One region of the Morganella sp. GD04133 genome, then DNA from elsewhere that is predicted to be linked to it. Evidence: predicted binding sites of a transcription regulator. Region 1 holds the regulator's gene; each other region holds the start of a gene.

Region 1 (4,301 bases):
ACGATCGCGGTCATTCACGGGAAGCGGTCATGGATTCTGTCGTGCGTTCGATGGATGATTACATCCGCTATATCACCCCGCAGTTTTCCCGCACCCACATTAATTTCCAGCGGGTGCCGACGGTGGATACCTCCAACCCGTTCTCGGCCAAATCCATTCCGTCACAGGATGAGAGCTTTACCGTGATCCGCTTCCGCGGCCTGAAAAAAATCGATTTCCCCTATTTGTTATCCATGCTTCAGGGCTCCTTTATTTCCGCCTCAAATACCATTGTCGTGCCCGGCGGAAAATTAGGGCTGGCGATGGAATTAATAATGGCGCCGCTGGCAGAGCAATTATTGCAGGGAAAACAAATAAACAAGCGATAAAAAAACCGGGTAATAATGTATTACCCGGTTAGTGTTCAAAAATAAAAATAATATTTCAAAAAATCATTCAATATTTTTTACGTCGAAGCTATGTGTAATTTTAACACTTTCGCCTAACATTAATGAAACAGAGCAATATTTCTCAGCGGATAATTGCACAGCACGTCCGACAACATTTTCAGTCAGGTCACGCCCGGTCACAATAAAATGCAGATTGATATGAGTGAATAAACGCGGCGCGGTTTCACGACGTTCAGCGGTGAGTTTTACATCACAATCAATGACTTGATTACGGCCTTTTTGCAAAATAGAGACAACATCAATGGCGCTGCAGCCGCCGGTTGCCATCAGTACCATCTCCATCGGGTTCGGGGCTTTTTCACCGGCATTACCGTCCATTGTAATCTGGTGTCCTGACGCGGATTCCCCTAAGAAAGTCATGTTCTCAACCCACTTTACACGCGCTTCCATTTTTATACCCTCATCATCAATATAATTCACGACAGACTACCCTTTCATTCACGGGCTGGCAATCTCTCTCATAGTTTATTATGCTGAAGCGAGACAGTGGAAGACAGGACGGTTTTCCTGTGCTAAAAACACGGCAAGGATTTATCTATGGCTAAGATCAATATCTTTCCGTGAGGATTATTATACTATTTTAATAAACTAACTTGCCGGAAATTCAGCAAGTTAATATGATAAGCTAAGACTTTATATAATTGCAGAGCGTAAACAACGGTTTGCAATAACTAACAACAGAGGATAACGCGAATGGTTCTCGGCAAGCCACAAACAGACCCCACGCTTGAATGGTTTTTGTCTCACTGCCATATCCACAAATATCCATCCAAAAGCACGCTTATTCATCAGGGCGAAAAGGCAGAAACACTCTACTACATTGTAAAAGGTTCTGTTGCGGTGCTGATCAAAGATGAAGAAGGCAAAGAGATGATTTTATCCTATCTCAACCAGGGTGATTTCATCGGTGAACTCGGATTATTTGAGGAAGGACAGGAACGTACAGCGTGGGTACGGGCAAAAAGCGCCTGCGAAGTTGCAGAAATCTCGTACAAAAAGTTCCGCCAGCTTATCCAGGTTAACCCGGATATCCTTATGCGCCTTTCCGCGCAGATGGCAAGCCGCCTGCAAACCACATCAGAAAAGGTCGGAAACCTTGCATTCCTTGATGTGACAGGCCGCATCGCCCAGACATTACTCAACCTGGCAAAACAACCGGATGCCATGACACATCCGGACGGTATGCAAATCAAAATTACCCGTCAGGAAATCGGCCAGATTGTGGGATGTTCCCGCGAAACGGTCGGCCGTATTCTGAAGATGCTGGAAGATCAGAACCTGATCTCCGCACACGGTAAAACCATCGTGGTATACGGCACCCGTTAATCCGGACGGCCTTTATCACCAAAACAGGCGCAATTGCGCCTGTTTTTTTATTTCTGAATTCCGCCGTTTTACTGCATTTCCCGGAAATCATTCAGGGTTTTTGCCAGCCGTTTCATCCCTTCATCCACATCCGCTTTTTCAATAATCAGCGATGGCGTGAAACGCAGCACATTGGTTCCGGCGTTAAGCAGCATCAGACCGTTTTTAGCCGCCAGTCCCAGCAGTGTTTTTGATTGATCACGGTAGATACCCGCCAGTTCGGCACCAATCAGCAGCCCTTTCCCGCGGATCTCCGCAAACGCGCCAAATGTGCTGTTCAGGGATTGCAGTGCATCCGCAAACCACTGATGGCGCTCATTCACACCCGCCAGCAGTGCCGGGTCGTTGATCAGATCAAAGGCCGCATTGCCGACCGCACAGGCCAGCGGGTTACCGCCGTAGGTTGTGCCGTGTGTACCGGGCACCATCACCTGCGCAATGTCCTGTTTTGTCAGCATGGCACTGATCGGAAAACCGCCGCCCAGCGCTTTCGCCGTAGTCAGGATGTCCGGCTCAATGCCATAATCCATATAGGCAAACAGTTTTCCGCTGCGCCCCATCCCGCTTTGCACTTCATCAAAGACCAGCAATGCCTGATGTTTATCACACAGGTCACGTACTCCCTGCATAAAAGCAGGAGTGGCAGGCGTGATCCCCCCCTCACCCTGAATGGGTTCCAGCACCACGGCACAGGTGTGATCGTCCATCACCGCTTTGACAGCATCGAGGTCGTTAAAAGGCACATGAATAATATCCGCCGGTTTCGGCCCGAAGCCATCGGCATATTTCGGCTGACCGCCGACAGAAACGGTAAAGAGTGTCCGGCCGTGAAAACCGTGATGAAAAGCGATAATTTTGGTTTTATAAGGATGATGACGGGTCAGTGCATAATGGCGCGCCAGTTTGAATGCGGCTTCATTCGCCTCCGCGCCGGAGTTGGCAAAGAAAACCCGTTCCGCGAACGTGTGGTTTATCAGCTTCTGCGCCAGTGTCAGCGCCGGTTCATTGGTAAAAATATTGCTGACATGCCAGAGCGACTCGCTCTGGGTTTTCAGTGCCGCGACCAGTGCCGGATGACAATGACCCAGCGCCAGCACGGCAATCCCCCCGGCGAAATCAACATATTCGGTGCCATTCTGATCCCACACCCGGCTTCCCTGTCCTCTGACAGGAATAAAATCAGCCGGTGCATAAATTGGCAGCATTACTTCATCATAAGTGCCGCGCGTAACCGCATTCTGTTTTGTCATCGTTCCTTACCTGATCTATCCACAAGTGAAAATATAATCACCAAATATGAATAAAAAATCAAATCAAAACGAATGAAAAAACAGAACCGGGGATAAAATAAGCGATAACTGATTAGTATTTCAGGAAATTATTCAGGAGTTCATGCCCCTGCTCACTGAGAATACTTTCCGGATGGAACTGCACACCTTCAATCGGCAGCGTTTTATGGCGGATCCCCATGATTTCATCCACATTACCGTCATGCAGGCTCCATGCGGTAACCTCAAACGAAGCCGGTAATGTTTCCGGGGCAATCACCAGCGAGTGATAGCGGGTGACGGTCAGCGGACGGTTCAGCCCTTTGAACACACCCTGCTGGTTATGATGGATTGCGGTGGTTTTGCCGTGCATCACTTTACGCGCCTTCACCACCTGCGCGCCGAATGCCTGGCCGATAGCCTGATGCCCGAGACACACCCCGAGGATCGGGATTTCACCGGCGAAATGGCTGACCGCATCCAGCGAAATACCGGCTTCTGACGGCGTGCAGGGACCCGGTGAGATCACCAGATGAGATGGCGATAATTGCTCAATATCACTGAGGCTGACGGCATCATTTCGTTTAACCTGTACATCTGCACCTAACTCACAGAAGTATTGATACAGGTTATAAGTAAATGAGTCATAATTATCGATAATTAATAGCATGATTATCTATATCCGACTGATATATTTATCTTTTTTATTTTCAAACTGCTGTATCAGGCACACGTTGACAATACCCTGCAACCCCGGGGGATTGCACAGACAGTTTCATGAAGCGGGCTATAATACCACAGCCGGACAGAGAAAATAGCCCGAATGCGGCACGGCGCCGCAGAGGCAGATGTCGTCTTATTCAGACTATCAGGGAGTTTGACACACTTACGGGGAATATCCGGAAATATTCCCCTTAATCTGCACGAAAATACGGTTTATTTTACGATAGTTGCAGAGATAATTTTGATCGGCGTTGACGGCACGTTCTGATACGGACCAATGTTTTCTGTCTTCACTTTTGAGATTTTATCGACAACATCCATGCCGTTCACGACTTTACCAAACACGGCATAGCCGAAATCACGCTGGCCGTGATCGAGGAATGCATTATCCGCCACATTGATAAAGAACTGGCTGGTTGCGCTGTCTTTATCTGCAGTACGCGCCATTGCAATCGTGCCGCGCAGGTTACGCAGGCCGTTATCCGCTTCATTTTTT
Region 2 (4,301 bases), on a different contig from region 1:
TATCAGTTTGATGAAAACTGGTCCGCCTTCGCCATGGGCCGTATCGACCTGTTACCGTCTGAGGCCAAAGACAGTCCGATGGTGGATAAAAAATACACGTCCATCCTGTGGACGGGTGTGACTTATACTTTCTGATCATTCAGAGGGATAACAGAACTGCACCTGACCTGTGTCCGGTGCAGTTTTTTTATGGCTGTTAACCATGCCGGAGGCCTTCTGTGATCAGTGTGTTGCGTCATTGTCTGCTGTTGCTCTGTTTCTTTGCCTCCGCGGTGTACGCGTGGCAGCCGCAGCAGGGCGATATTATTTTCCATACCTCGCGCTCCTCTCAGAGCCTCGCCATTCAAAAAGCGACCGGGTCGGTTTACAGCCATATGGGGATTATTCTGCTGCGTGACGGTAAGCCGTATGTATACGAGGCGGCAAAAACCGTCCGCTTTACACCACTGAAACAGTGGATTGCACGCGGCACCGGTAACCATTACGTAGTGAAACGCCTGAAAAAGCCGCTGAGTACCTCACAGCAGCAGGCGTTATACCGTGAGGCGATGCGGTATCAATCCCGGCCTTATGATCTGACATTTTCATGGGATGATGAGCGGATATATTGTTCTGAACTGGTCTGGAAAATTTATAAAAATGCCCTGAATACAGAAGTCGGGCAGTTACAGACGTTGCGGGAGTTTGATTTATCCTCACCGGAAGTTCAGGCGAAAATGAAGGAGCGATACGGAAAGAACATCCCGCTGAATGAAACGGTGATTTCGCCGGTGGCCATGTTCGATTCACCGCTGCTGACAACGGTATATGAAAGCCGGTAATTCCTTACCGGCCTCATAAGCGTCTGAGCAGTTCGTCAGCCGATTTTCGGGTTCAGACGGATACGGACAGAGAGATGGGACGGTTTATCACCCTGTGGTGCCATAGGGCGGTTTATACGCGCACTTTCGGCACACACCATTGTTTTATAACCGTCATCCGGCATATCTGCCATTGATGCGGATAATGCCGCTCCCGGGTTCCAGCACACCACATCACTGTGATGAAAATGCACCACTTCAATATGACGTTTTAATTTCTTATCGTGAATATAGGTGGCTTGTTCCGGCTCGGTATAAATGCGGTCAGTACGGCCATTGAACACCAGCTTTGTCTCTTCGGTATACTCTTCGCGCTGTGACAGATTGTCCAGCAGATGCTGACCCAGGCCGCTGATACTGACCTGTGCTATATCACCGACAGTAAAATAGGTATGCAGCGCAGCGGTTGCCTGATACTGACCGTAAGCTTCCAGTTCAACCTCGCAGGTTTCTCCCAGACGGATACGGGCGATCAGTGTGAATTCATGCGGCCATAATTTGCGGGTTTCTGCACTGTCGCGCAGGGTGAAGGTCAGAAAGACACCGTCTTCATTTTCATTATGGGCGGTGAATTCCCACTGCATAATACGGGCAAAACCGTGAGAAGGCGCCTGTACCGGGCCGAACCACGGCCAGCAGATCGGGATCCCGCCGCGGATGGCTACACCCGGGGTAAATGCACTGTTCTCACTGAGCCACAATCCCGGCTGTTCTGAACCGGCAGGTTGCCATGCCAGTACCTGTGCTCCCTGAAAACTGACCGCAGCACGGACTTTCGGATGGTCGATCACAATAACCGGCAAATCACCCATCTGACGCTGGGACAGTGAAGGGGTGATCGGACTGGTAACCGGTAACGCAAGAAGGCGGTCAATCATAATTTACCCTTTTTTAATAAAAACAGGACATTCACTCTCTACTTTACGACTGTTTACCACAAAACAAAAGAGCCGCAAAAGCGGCTCTTTGTGAGGATAACGGAGTGCAGACTTATTTGGAGATGTGTGCAATCAGATCCAGAACTTTATGAGAATAACCGGTTTCGTTGTCATACCATGAAACCAGTTTCACAAAGTTGTCGTTCAGCGCGATACCGGCTTTGGCATCGAACACAGAAGTCAGTACTTCGCCGTTGAAGTCAGTGGAAACCACGTCATCTTCGGTGTAACCCATGACGCCTTTCAGCTCTCCTGCTGCTGCCGCTTTGATAGCTTCACAGATTTCAGCGTAAGTTGCTGCTTTTTCCAGACGGACAGTCAGGTCAACAACAGAGACGTTAGGAGTAGGAACACGGAAAGACATACCGGTCAGTTTACCGTTCAGTGCAGGGATAACTTTGCCCACTGCTTTTGCTGCGCCGGTAGAAGACGGGATGATGTTCTGGGATGCACCGCGGCCGCCGCGCCAGTCTTTGTGTGAAGGACCGTCAACTGTTTTCTGGGTGGCAGTGGTGGCGTGAACAGTGGTCATCAGACCTTCAACGATACCGAATTTGTCGTTGATGACTTTTGCCAGTGGTGCCAGGCAGTTAGTGGTACAGGATGCGTTAGAAACGATTTCCTGGCCCGCGTAATCTTTGTGGTTAACACCCATAACAAACATCGGGGTCGCATCTTTGGAAGGACCGGTCAGAACAACTTTCTTCGCGCCTGCCTGGATGTGTTTACGTGCAGTTTCGTCAGTCAGGAACAGACCGGTTGCTTCAGCAACAACATCAACACCGGCTTCGTTCCACTTCAGGTTTGCAGGGTCACGCTCGGCGGTAACGCGGATAGTTTTACCATTAACAACCAGATGGCCATCTTTCACTTCAACGGTACCGTTAAAACGGCCGTGAGTTGAGTCGTACTTCAGCATGTATGCCATGTAATCCGCATCGAGCAGGTCGTTGATTGCAACGATTTCGATATCTGAACGCTCTTGTGCAGCACGGAATACGATACGGCCGATACGACCAAAACCATTAATACCTACTTTGATAGTCATAGTATTACCACCAGCTATTTGTTAGTGAATTAAAGTTGCTACTAAAGTTACCAAAACCTTGCCAGCCGTCAAGCGGAATCGTGTCAATTAATGTCATTTAACATTTAATCTGCTCAACAAATCGCCACTTTCAGTAAATTTGTCGCCGCTATTATCGGGACTTACCGGAATAAAGACAGCGTGTATGGGGTATAAATGTGAAACATGTCACAAATAAGTAGTGTCAATGCTGACATGACAAGTTTAGAATAACATCCGGTCATTTGATGTTAATTTTTTGTTGTTCTGTAGTCTGACTGACCCTGCACAATAATGATAAGGATTCAGCTATGTCCGGGACTGATAAAAAGCGGGATACACCTGCTGAGCTGACAGAGATTCAGCACTATGTCACACAGGAAGCGGGAACTGAGCACCCGTTTACCGGCCGCCTGCTCTATAATGAGAAACAGGGGCTATATCGTTGTATTTGTTGTGGTTCTCCGCTTTTTTATTCGGATGCCAAATTTGATGCCGGCTGCGGATGGCCGAGTTTTTATGAACCGGTCAGCAAAAGTGCGATCCGGTATATTGACGATACCTCTCATGGCATGCATCGTATTGAGACCCGCTGCGGTCATTGTAATGCGCATCTGGGGCATGTTTTTCCTGACGGGCCAGCGCCGACAGGGCAGCGCTATTGCATTAACTCAGCATCACTGAGTTTTGAAGATGAAAAAACAAAAGCAATAACAATCGGTTAGTTTGGTTATATTGAAATTTAACATTTGTATAACGATAGAAAAAACGATTCAGCTTCTGATGTGATCAAAACGTGAAATCAGAGGCTTTCGGGGAAGGAACTGTATGGAAATTGATGATTTATTGTCCGCCATGACGCCGGAAGTCTACGGGCGTCTGGTGACCGCCGTCGAACTGGGTAAATGGGCCGATGGTGTACCGCTGACGGAATCCCAGAAAAGCAGCAGTCTGCAGCTGGTGATGTTATGGCAGTCCCGCCATAATGCGGATCCGGCACATATGACAGTGGGGACTGACGGGGAAATCAGTCTGAAAAGTAAGCAGGAACTGAAAGCGCTGTTTACCGACACTCACCTGGCGACACTGAGACCGCAGGACTGAATATAAAACGGGACAGTATTGACTGTCCCGTTGTGATTTTTGCTATTCGTTTTCGCCGCAGAACTGAACGGCAGCCTGCAATACCGCCCCGGCGTTTTCCATCTCCGCAAAGGCAGTGAGGCTGTCATCCGGCTGTAAATTAACGCCCCGGCAGCCATCTGTGATCACAGTGACGGCAAAACCTTCCGCCAGGGCATCCAGCACCGTAAATTTCACACAGTAGTCGGTGGCGATCCCAAGAACCGCGAGATGCGTGATCTGCCGTTTTGTCAGCAGTGGCAGCAGGGCGGTCGGCTCCCGGCGGTCGTTATCATAAAATGCGCTGTAACTGTC
Region 3 (4,301 bases), on a different contig from region 1:
CATTGGCGCTGATAGTGGCGCTCAGTGCAACAACGGAGAAAAGGGTCGCAATCTTTTTCAGTTTCATGTTTCTGTTCCTTGCAGGATTCGGGTAAGTGGATTATTTACTGCTTTTGTTATCAACGAGTACAGCCAGCAAAATCACAACCGCTTTAACAATCATCTGGTAGTTGGAGGAGATCCCCAGCAGATTCAGCGCGTTGTTCAGAAAACCTAAAATCAGCGCCCCGATCAGGGTGCCCATAATACGGCCTTTACCCCCGGCAAGACTGGTGCCGCCGAGTACCACCGCCGCAATCGCATCCAGCTCATAACCGTTACCGGCCATCGGCTGTGCGGACGATAAACGCGCCACTTCAATCACACTGGCTAATGCCGCCAGCAGACCACAGAGGGCATAAACAATGATTTTGATTTTATCGACATTAATACCGGACAGGCGGGTGGCGGATTCATTACCGCCCAGCGCATAGATATAACGCCCCAGACGAGTGTGATGCAGCAGATACCAGGCCGCCGCGAAAACAACAATCATCAGCCAGACCGGTGCCGGGATGCCGAACAGACGACCGATACCAAACCAGCTGAACACATCGGCGTTATCACTGAATCCGGTACTGATCGGGCTGCCGTCGGTATACACACGGGTCACACCACGCAGTAACAGCATCATCACCAGCGTGGTGATAAAAGCCTGCACTTTCCCTTTCGCGACAATCACCCCGGTCACACCGCCGATAGCCGCGCCCAATGCCAGCGCACCGGCGACAGCCACAATGGCGTTAACATCCGCGCCCACCATGGAGGCCGCCACCGCACCGGTCAGAGCCAGCAGTGAGCCGACAGACAGGTCAATCCCGGAGGTCAGGATCACCAGCGTCATCCCCACCGCCATAATGGCGTTCACAGAGGTCTGCTGGAGAATATTGAACAGGTTATTCAGGGTAAAAAAGTTCGGGCTGATCATGGAGACAATCACAATCAGGATCAGCAGTGCTATCAGTGATTTCTGCTCAAGCAGCCATTCTTTGGAAAACCAGCGTTTTGACGCCGGGGTTGAATCTGTACGCATATCTTACTCCTGCCCTGCGCCATATTGTTTGCCGACTGCGGCGGCCATTAATGCTTCCTGAGTGACGTTTTCCGCGGCAAACTCCCCGCTTATCCGTCCTTCGTGCATGACCAGAATCCGGTCACTCATCCCCATCACTTCCGGCATTTCCGATGAAATAAGGATGATACTCAGGCCTTCCTGTTTAAATTTGTTGATCAGCTGATAAATCTCTTTCTTCGCCCCGACATCCACACCGCGTGTCGGTTCGTCGAGGATGAGGACTTTCGGCCGGGTCATCAGACCGCGGGCGATCGCCACTTTTTGCTGATTACCGCCGGATAAGAACCCGATGATCTGATCCATGCCCGGGGTTTTGATATTGAACAGCTGAATAAAATCGCTGACGGTCAGATGTTCTTCTTTATGATTAAGGCGTCCGGTTTTGCTGCTGAAATACGGCAGCGCCGTCAGAGACATGTTTTCTTTTACTGACATCCCCAGCACCAGACCATCACGTTTGCGGTCTTCGGAGATATACACGATGCCATTATTCAGCCCGGCTTTCGGCGAGTTTATCTGACAGACGTTGCCATCCATTTCTACCGTTCCGCCGGTTTTTACCATCGCGCCGTAAATGATTTTCATCAGTTCGGTACGCCCGGCCCCCATCAGCCCGGAAACGCCGAGAATTTCATTCTCATGCAGCGTGAAACTGACATCATGCACATCACGACCGCACAGGTTTTTCACCACCAGCTTTTCTTTGCCGCGCGGCAGAGTCAGACGCGGATACTGATCTTCCAGCTTGCGCCCGACCATCATTTCAATCAGGGTATCCTCAGTCAGGTCAGATACCGGTTTTTCACCGATAAACTGGCCGTCGCGGAACACTGTCACGTCATCACAAATCTCAAAAATCTCTTTCAGACGGTGAGAAATATAGACAATCCCGCAGCCCTGCTCACGCAGTTCGCGGATCACACTGAAGAGCGATTCGGTTTCAGTGTCCGTCAGGGCATCTGTCGGTTCATCCATAATGATGACTTTCGACTCAAAACTGAGCACCTTGGCGATTTCCACCATCTGCTGATCGCCGATGGACAGTTCCGCTACCAGCCGGTGACTGCTGTAAGATAGATTCAGACGGGCCAGTAACTTATCCGCTTCAGCGTACATCTTTTTCCAGTCAATGTTGCCGAAACGGCCGGTAAATTCTCGGCCGAGAAAAATGTTTTCTGCAATCGTCAGTTCCGGGATCAGGTTCAGCTCCTGATGGATAATCCCGATACCGGCTTCCTGCGATGACTTCGGCCCCGTAAACTGACGCTCCTGCCCCAGAAACAGAATCTGACCGGCATCTTTTTTGTAGATCCCGGTCAGCACTTTCATCATGGTGGATTTACCGGCGCCGTTCTCTCCGACCAGCGCCATCACTCTGCCGGGGTAGACCCGCAGGGCGGCACCGGATAACGCTTTCACACCCGGGAACGCTTTATCGATACCTTTGAGTTCAAGTAACGGTTCCATAGACACCTCAGAATGTCACGCCGGAGAACAGCATCACATTGGCAAACGGTGTGCACTCACCGGTCCGGATCACGGCACGGCTGTTTTGTGTCTGTAACTTGAAAGAGGCATGAGTTACATACTGAATCTGAATCACATTACCCTGCTGTAATTCCAGCGCTTTCAGATGTGCCACGATCGCATCGTGCAGCTCACTGTTATGTGTCTGGATATCTTCCGCCATCAGCGCGGCTTCCACCTGCGTCTCCTGCGTGATGACCTTAAACACCGACATAAAATCAGGCACACCCTGCGTTAATGCCAGATCAATACGTGGTGTGGCGGGCGGGATCGGCAGCCCGGCATCAGCAACAGTAATATGGTCGGTATGACCCAGACGCGCGATAACTGCGGAAACATCACCGTTCAGTAAAGCCCCTTTCTTCATAAAATCCTCCTGAGCGAAACGTTTCGCTTTTAAACTATGGTAGGAAAAATACCGGAAAACTCAATATTCATCCATAAAAAGTGTGATGGTGATCGAAACGTTTCGCTTAAGAATGTGTTAAATAAAAAAGCTAACTGATTGAATGAGTTACAGCTGAATGGATTCAATAAATAAAATAAAAAAACCGTTAACGCCGTCATCCGTCAGTCTGCAGCCTGAATAACACCCTAAATATATTACACCACCGTAACAATACGATATGTATGTATATTATTTAAATAAGAATGGATAACTTTTGATATTCAGGGATATATCAATATATTGTTATGTTGCTCTGGTACATATAACCGGAGTTGTTTATGAAAAAGCACATCATTATTACCGCAGTATTGGCCAGCCTGTTTTCAGCATCCGTTCTTGCTCATGGATTTGTCACCAAACCTGCCAGCCGGGCCGCAAATTGCCAGTTAAAGAAAAATCTGCCTCAATTGTGCGCATCTGCACAATGGGAACCTCAGAGTATTGAAGCGCTTTCAGGGTTTCCCGGCGGAGAATCCCCGCCTGATGGTCATCTTGCCAGCGGAAATATTGAACGCTTTATTCCGCTGGATTTGATCGGCGATATTTGGGTTAAAGAAAAAGTAAAACCAGGGAAAATGGATTTTGAATGGAAAATTACCGCAGCACACTCAACCAGAAACTGGCGATACTATATAACAAAACCAGACTGGAACCAGGAGGTACCACTAAACAGAGAAGCGTTTGAATCTGAACCATTCTGTTATTTTGAAGACCATGGCAGTGTTCCGCCATATACCGTAACTCATCAGTGTGAAGTACCGGAACGAAAGGGCTATCAAATCATTTATACCGTATGGGAAATAGCCGATACCCCTAACAGTTTTTACCAGGTTATTGACGCCGATTTTAACTAATCACATCAGCTGCCGGGATATATACCGGCAACTTTTTACCATAAAAAAATCGAAAAACAGAAGAAACGTGATTTTACGCAGTAAACGCGGTAGCTTTTTTAGTTTATAAACGCAGAAACTGCATCAGTAAATTCACGGGAGTCCCATGCAACGTTCTGAACGTATCGCCCGGCTGAGCCGACATCTGGAATCCGGGCTGTATGAACGACAGCACGCCATCCGGCTCTGCTTACTGGCCACCCTCAGCGGGGAAAGTGTTTTTCTGCTCGGCCCGCCGGGAATTGCCAAAAGTATGATTGCACGGCGGATGAAACTGGTTTTCAGTGACGCCCGTGCCTTTGAGTATCTGATGACCCGC
Region 4 (4,301 bases), on a different contig from region 1:
CTTATCCCCCCGGATCCGTAATGCACCAAGATGGGTGCGCCAGGTTTGTGCCGGAATGGCCGGGTCAAATTCACACAGTGCTTCTGTGACCGGCAGGGCTTTATTCAGCAGCGCCAGGTGTTGATCCAGATAGCGTAAGCGGCCGTGCAGGGAGTAATCCCCGGATTTTGCAGTAAGCAAACCTGCCAGCACTTTCAGTAATGTGGATTTTCCGCAGCCGTTGCGCCCGGCAATATGCCAGTGCTCACCACCGGAAATGGTCAGTGACAGCGGCTCTTGCGTACCAAACGGTAAAAGCAGATCACGGGCGTTAATTCGCACCCGTTTTTGCTCTCCGGTATAATTAAAAGCCAGCATTTGCGGGGTGATATGCTGTATTTTCTCATTCACTTCCCGGCGCTGACTGTCCAGCTGAGTCATAACACGCTCATGACGACCGGTTATTTTTGATTGCTGCTTCTCCGCTTTATTCTTTTTCATATCCAGCAGCAGCGCAGAGGAGGAGCCGGATGAACGCACTTTCTCACCCTGACGGCGGCGCTGTGCTTTCTTTTCCAGTGCGCGCTGCAACGCCGTTTTTTCTCTGTTCAGCTGCGATTGTAACTGCTTCTCCTCACTCTGTAATGCGCTGAGCTGAAAGGCTTTCTGCTCCGCATAATGGGTGTAATTGCCGCCGTACTCGTCCAGTGCGGACGGCGTGAGTTCAAAAATCCGCTGCATGGTGTCGAGCAAACGGCGATCGTGGCTGATCACCAGTGCGCCGGCCGGGTGATTCCGCAGTTGCTCACTCAGCCAGCCGCGTCCGGCGGCATCCAGATGGTTTCCGGGTTCATCGAGTAACAGGAAGGCGTGCGGCTGCAAAAAGGCGCGGCAGAGTGCCAGCCGGGTTTGCTCACCGCCGCTCAGGTTTGTGCAGAGGGTCTCCACCGGGAGATGTGCCAGTTGTGCGCTTTCCAGCAGGGATTGCTGCTGTCGCGGCATATCCCATTTGTCCGCCAGAAAATCATAATCCTCTGCGGTGGCAGTGCCGTCCTCTGTGCGGCGCAGTGCAGCCTGAATTTCTGCGGTTCCGAGCGCATCTGCCAGTGTGATGCCGGAAAGGCGGGTCAGCTGCGGTACGTAATAAAACGGTACCTGCCAGCTGACCGTGCCGGTTGCCGGGTGCCGTTGCTGCGCGAGCAGCGACATCAGTACGGATTTGCCGCGCCCGTTATGACCGGTCAGCCCCTGAACCTGACGGGTTAATGTGCCGCTGATGTTGTCAAACAGCGGAATATCGTTAAATGTCACTGATAAGTGAGAAAAATGGCATTGTACGGACATACAAAAGCTCCTGAATAAACAGGGGCAGGCGGATATGCCGGATAAAAAAGAAAACGATGATGAGGATAGCTGCCTGCCCGATATCAAAACAGCGCATTCGTAAAAATGCGGATGATACAGCAATGGGATTCAGGCAATTAAATCATGTCGGCAGACATCCTCAGGGGAAATGAACTGCGGCAATGGTGTCAAATAAAAGCAGAGTTGTAAACCCCCGGTTTCCGGGATTTCCGCAGAGTACGCAGGAATGATTTTTTCACGGAATGTTACTGTCAATCGCCGGTATTTTCGTTATTCTGTCCGGCCTTGATATTTTTTATTTTCCGGCAGCGGAAATTCAGCAACAGGATGGGTTATGAGTTCAGCAGAAACGGTATATCAGGTTGATCAGAAACGCAGAATTATCACCTGTATCATTACATTCTTTGTGGTTATTGTGCTTTATATCGCACTGGCGTACTTATTCCAGACACGGATGCCGGGCGTGGCTGCCGCGCTGGGCCTGACGGTGTATGTCTATATCGCGCAGTTCCCGGTAATTAAAGTGTACGGTGATAAACTGACGTCCAAAATTGCGGTCGGTAAAGTGGTCTCTATGCCGTTTGACGGCGGTCATTTTTCCCTGCAGGAAGTGAAGGGGCTGAAAGCGTTAATGGTCTCTTTCTCCGCGGATTCTTATATCCTGAGCTATCATCCGGCAAACAGCCGCCGTGTCCGTATTGTCGGGCCGACACTGAAAAAAGAACAGTTGAAAGCGATTTTTGACGCCATTCCGGCACAGTCAAAACGTGCATTATAATGCGGTAATCCGGTTCCCGTACTTCCCGTGATAATCCCATGTGTTACCATGGTCACACTTTTCTGCTCAAAAGCTGTATCGATACAGCTTTTCTTTACGGGGGACCATAATGACTGAAGCCCTGTCACGAAATCAAGCCTGGTTGCGGGTGATGGTACTTGCGGTGGCGGCATTTGTATTTAATACCACTGAGTTTATTCCGGTTGCGCTGCTGAGTGATATCTCGGCGGGCTTTGCAATGCAGCCCGCCGAGACCGGACTGATAATCACCATTTATGCCTGGGTGGTGGCATTGACGTCGCTGCCGCTGATGCTGCTGACGGCGCGTATTGAGCGGCGCAAATTGCTGCTCTGGCTGTTTACTGTGTTTGTGGTTAGTCACATCGTGTCCGGGTTGGCACAACGTTTTGATGTGCTGGTGATCAGCCGGATCGGTGTGGCGCTGGCGCATGCGGTATTCTGGTCGATCACGGCGTCTCTGGCTGTCAGAGTGGCACCGCCCGGTAAAAAATCCCAGGCACTGGGACTGCTGGCGACCGGGACAGCGCTGGCAACCGTGCTGGGGCTGCCGATAGGCCGTGTTATCGGGCAGTGGGTCGGCTGGCGGATGACGTTCTTCTGTATCGGTGGCCTGGCGCTGATCACCATGGCGGCAATGGCGCGTTTTCTTCCGCTGCTGCCGAGTGAGCATTCCGGCTCCCTGAAAAGTATTCCGGTTCTGTTCAGACGGCCTGCGTTAGTGGGGATTTTTGTGCTGACCGCGATTGTGGTCACCGGGCATTTCACGGCTTATAACTATATTGAGCCGTTTGTGCAGACCGTTGCCGGGAAATCACAGGATTTCGCCACGCTGTTTCTGCTGATTTTCGGTGCTGCGGGGATCATCGGCAGTGTGATTTTCAGCCGTTACAACACCCGGCTGCCGCTGCTGTTTCTGCCTGCGGCGATAACATTACTGACAGTGTGCCTGATGCTGCTGCTGACCAGCCGCGTGACCGATACCGCGCTGATTATCCTCGGGGTTGTCTGGGGGATCGGTATGATGTGTACTGCGCTGGGGTTACAGGTCAAAGTGATTGATTTATCACCGGATGCCACCGATCTGGCGATGTCTGTTTATTCCGGCATTTTTAATATCGGTATCGGTGGCGGAGCACTGCTCGGTAATCAGGTGATTATTCATATGGGAATGGAACAGATAGGCTATGCCGGGGCGGTATTTGCGGTGGCGGGTGTGATTATCTCACTGTTTGTTTTCAGCCGTTACCGGACGTTGTTTATACAAAGGCCGAAAGCGGAGAGCCGTATTACCTCGCATAATCCGTCATAAATTAATCCTATCCCGCACCGTTTCGCTGCGGGATTTTTTTTCTGATTTCTTTATAATATCCGCCTTACTGGCTGATAACGATATGAACGGGTGATTTATGAATGGTTTATTGTGGCTGACGCTGGCCGTGGGCGCGGAAGTGGTGGCGACCTCAATGTTACGGGCGGCGGACGGTTTTACCCGGCTGATACCGTCGGTCGTGGTGGTGATCGGCTATTGTGTGTCGTTCTGGGCGCTGTCTCAGGTGGTGCGGATGATGCCGCTGGGGATTGCGTATGCTATCTGGTCCGGGTTGGGTATTGTGATTGTCTCTGCCGCCGCTTATTTTATCTATCACCAGAAACTGGATTTACCCGCAGTTATCGGGATGGCTCTCATTATTGCGGGTGTATTAGTGATAAATTTATTCTCGAAAAGCAGTGTTCACTGAGCTGCGTCCGCAGCTATGAGGCCATAATCATGATATCAGTTCCCTTTTTCCGCCGCCCGGGGCGGGTATTGTGCAGTGTTATTGTTGCGGCGGCAGCGTTTGCCGCCGGTTGCAGCAGTTCACCGGACACGGTGCAGCAAAAGCAGATCCCGCGCTACCAGCAGCCGTTAATTGATTTAACCGAAGATGCCCGGGCCAGCTGCAGCTATGCGGGCGGAACGCCGTCACTTATCCGCGAATTGAACGGCGCACAGACTCCGGGCTGTCAGTTTGCCAACGGCAAACGCTGCCGCCAGCAGTCACTGCTTGCCGGAAGTTGCGGGTCGGTATTATAAATGCGTTTTGAACAGCTGCGTTATGATGACGCAGCTGTTATTGACTGAGTCAGATCAGAACAGACGTCGCGGCTGTTTGCGGTG

Evidence for each region. The regulator CRP, encoded in region 1, controls carbon source genes, mostly activating them, when cyclic AMP is high. The targets are predictions, from matches to a motif close to ATGTGANNNNNNTCACAT.
Region 2: a site for CRP is predicted at 3,042-3,059, ahead of msrB (peptide-methionine (R)-S-oxide reductase MsrB). Genes of this name have one in related genera too.
Region 3: a site for CRP is predicted at 3,089-3,106, ahead of rbsD (D-ribose pyranase). Genes of this name have one in related genera too.
Region 4: a site for CRP is predicted at 2,163-2,180, ahead of N7387_RS07465 (sugar transporter). Genes of this name have one in related genera too.

The regions. Positions count from the first base shown of each region.
Region 1 is NZ_JAODZS010000024.1:19,154-23,454, forward strand. Features, by position in the region: gene N7387_RS12975 (phosphoribulokinase) at 1-368, shown strand, start outside; gene N7387_RS12980 (OsmC family protein) at 432-839, opposite strand; gene crp (cAMP-activated global transcriptional regulator CRP) at 1,143-1,775, shown strand; gene N7387_RS12990 (aspartate aminotransferase family protein) at 1,844-3,064, opposite strand; gene N7387_RS12995 (aminodeoxychorismate synthase component II) at 3,177-3,752, opposite strand; gene ppiA (peptidylprolyl isomerase A) at 4,019-4,301, opposite strand, start outside.
Region 2 is NZ_JAODZS010000012.1:50,435-54,735, forward strand. Features, by position in the region: gene N7387_RS07515 (MipA/OmpV family protein) at 1-135, shown strand, start outside; gene N7387_RS07520 (YiiX family permuted papain-like enzyme) at 231-821, shown strand; gene N7387_RS07525 (D-hexose-6-phosphate mutarotase) at 857-1,738, opposite strand; gene gapA (glyceraldehyde-3-phosphate dehydrogenase) at 1,851-2,846, opposite strand; gene msrB (peptide-methionine (R)-S-oxide reductase MsrB) at 3,176-3,589, shown strand; gene N7387_RS07540 (DUF1315 family protein) at 3,693-3,968, shown strand; gene pncA (bifunctional nicotinamidase/pyrazinamidase) at 4,011-4,301, opposite strand, start outside.
Region 3 is NZ_JAODZS010000022.1:5,245-9,545, forward strand. Features, by position in the region: gene rbsB (ribose ABC transporter substrate-binding protein RbsB) at 1-67, opposite strand, end outside; gene rbsC (ribose ABC transporter permease) at 101-1,072, opposite strand; gene rbsA (ribose ABC transporter ATP-binding protein RbsA) at 1,076-2,581, opposite strand; gene rbsD (D-ribose pyranase) at 2,589-3,008, opposite strand; gene N7387_RS12070 (lytic polysaccharide monooxygenase) at 3,368-3,943, shown strand; gene ravA (ATPase RavA) at 4,089-4,301, shown strand, end outside.
Region 4 is NZ_JAODZS010000012.1:36,128-40,428, forward strand. Features, by position in the region: gene N7387_RS07455 (ATP-binding cassette domain-containing protein) at 1-1,323, opposite strand, end outside; gene N7387_RS07460 (hypothetical protein) at 1,679-2,122, shown strand; gene N7387_RS07465 (sugar transporter) at 2,232-3,452, shown strand; gene N7387_RS07470 (SMR family transporter) at 3,550-3,882, shown strand; gene N7387_RS07475 (DUF333 domain-containing protein) at 3,912-4,217, shown strand; gene dsbB (disulfide bond formation protein DsbB) at 4,272-4,301, opposite strand, start outside.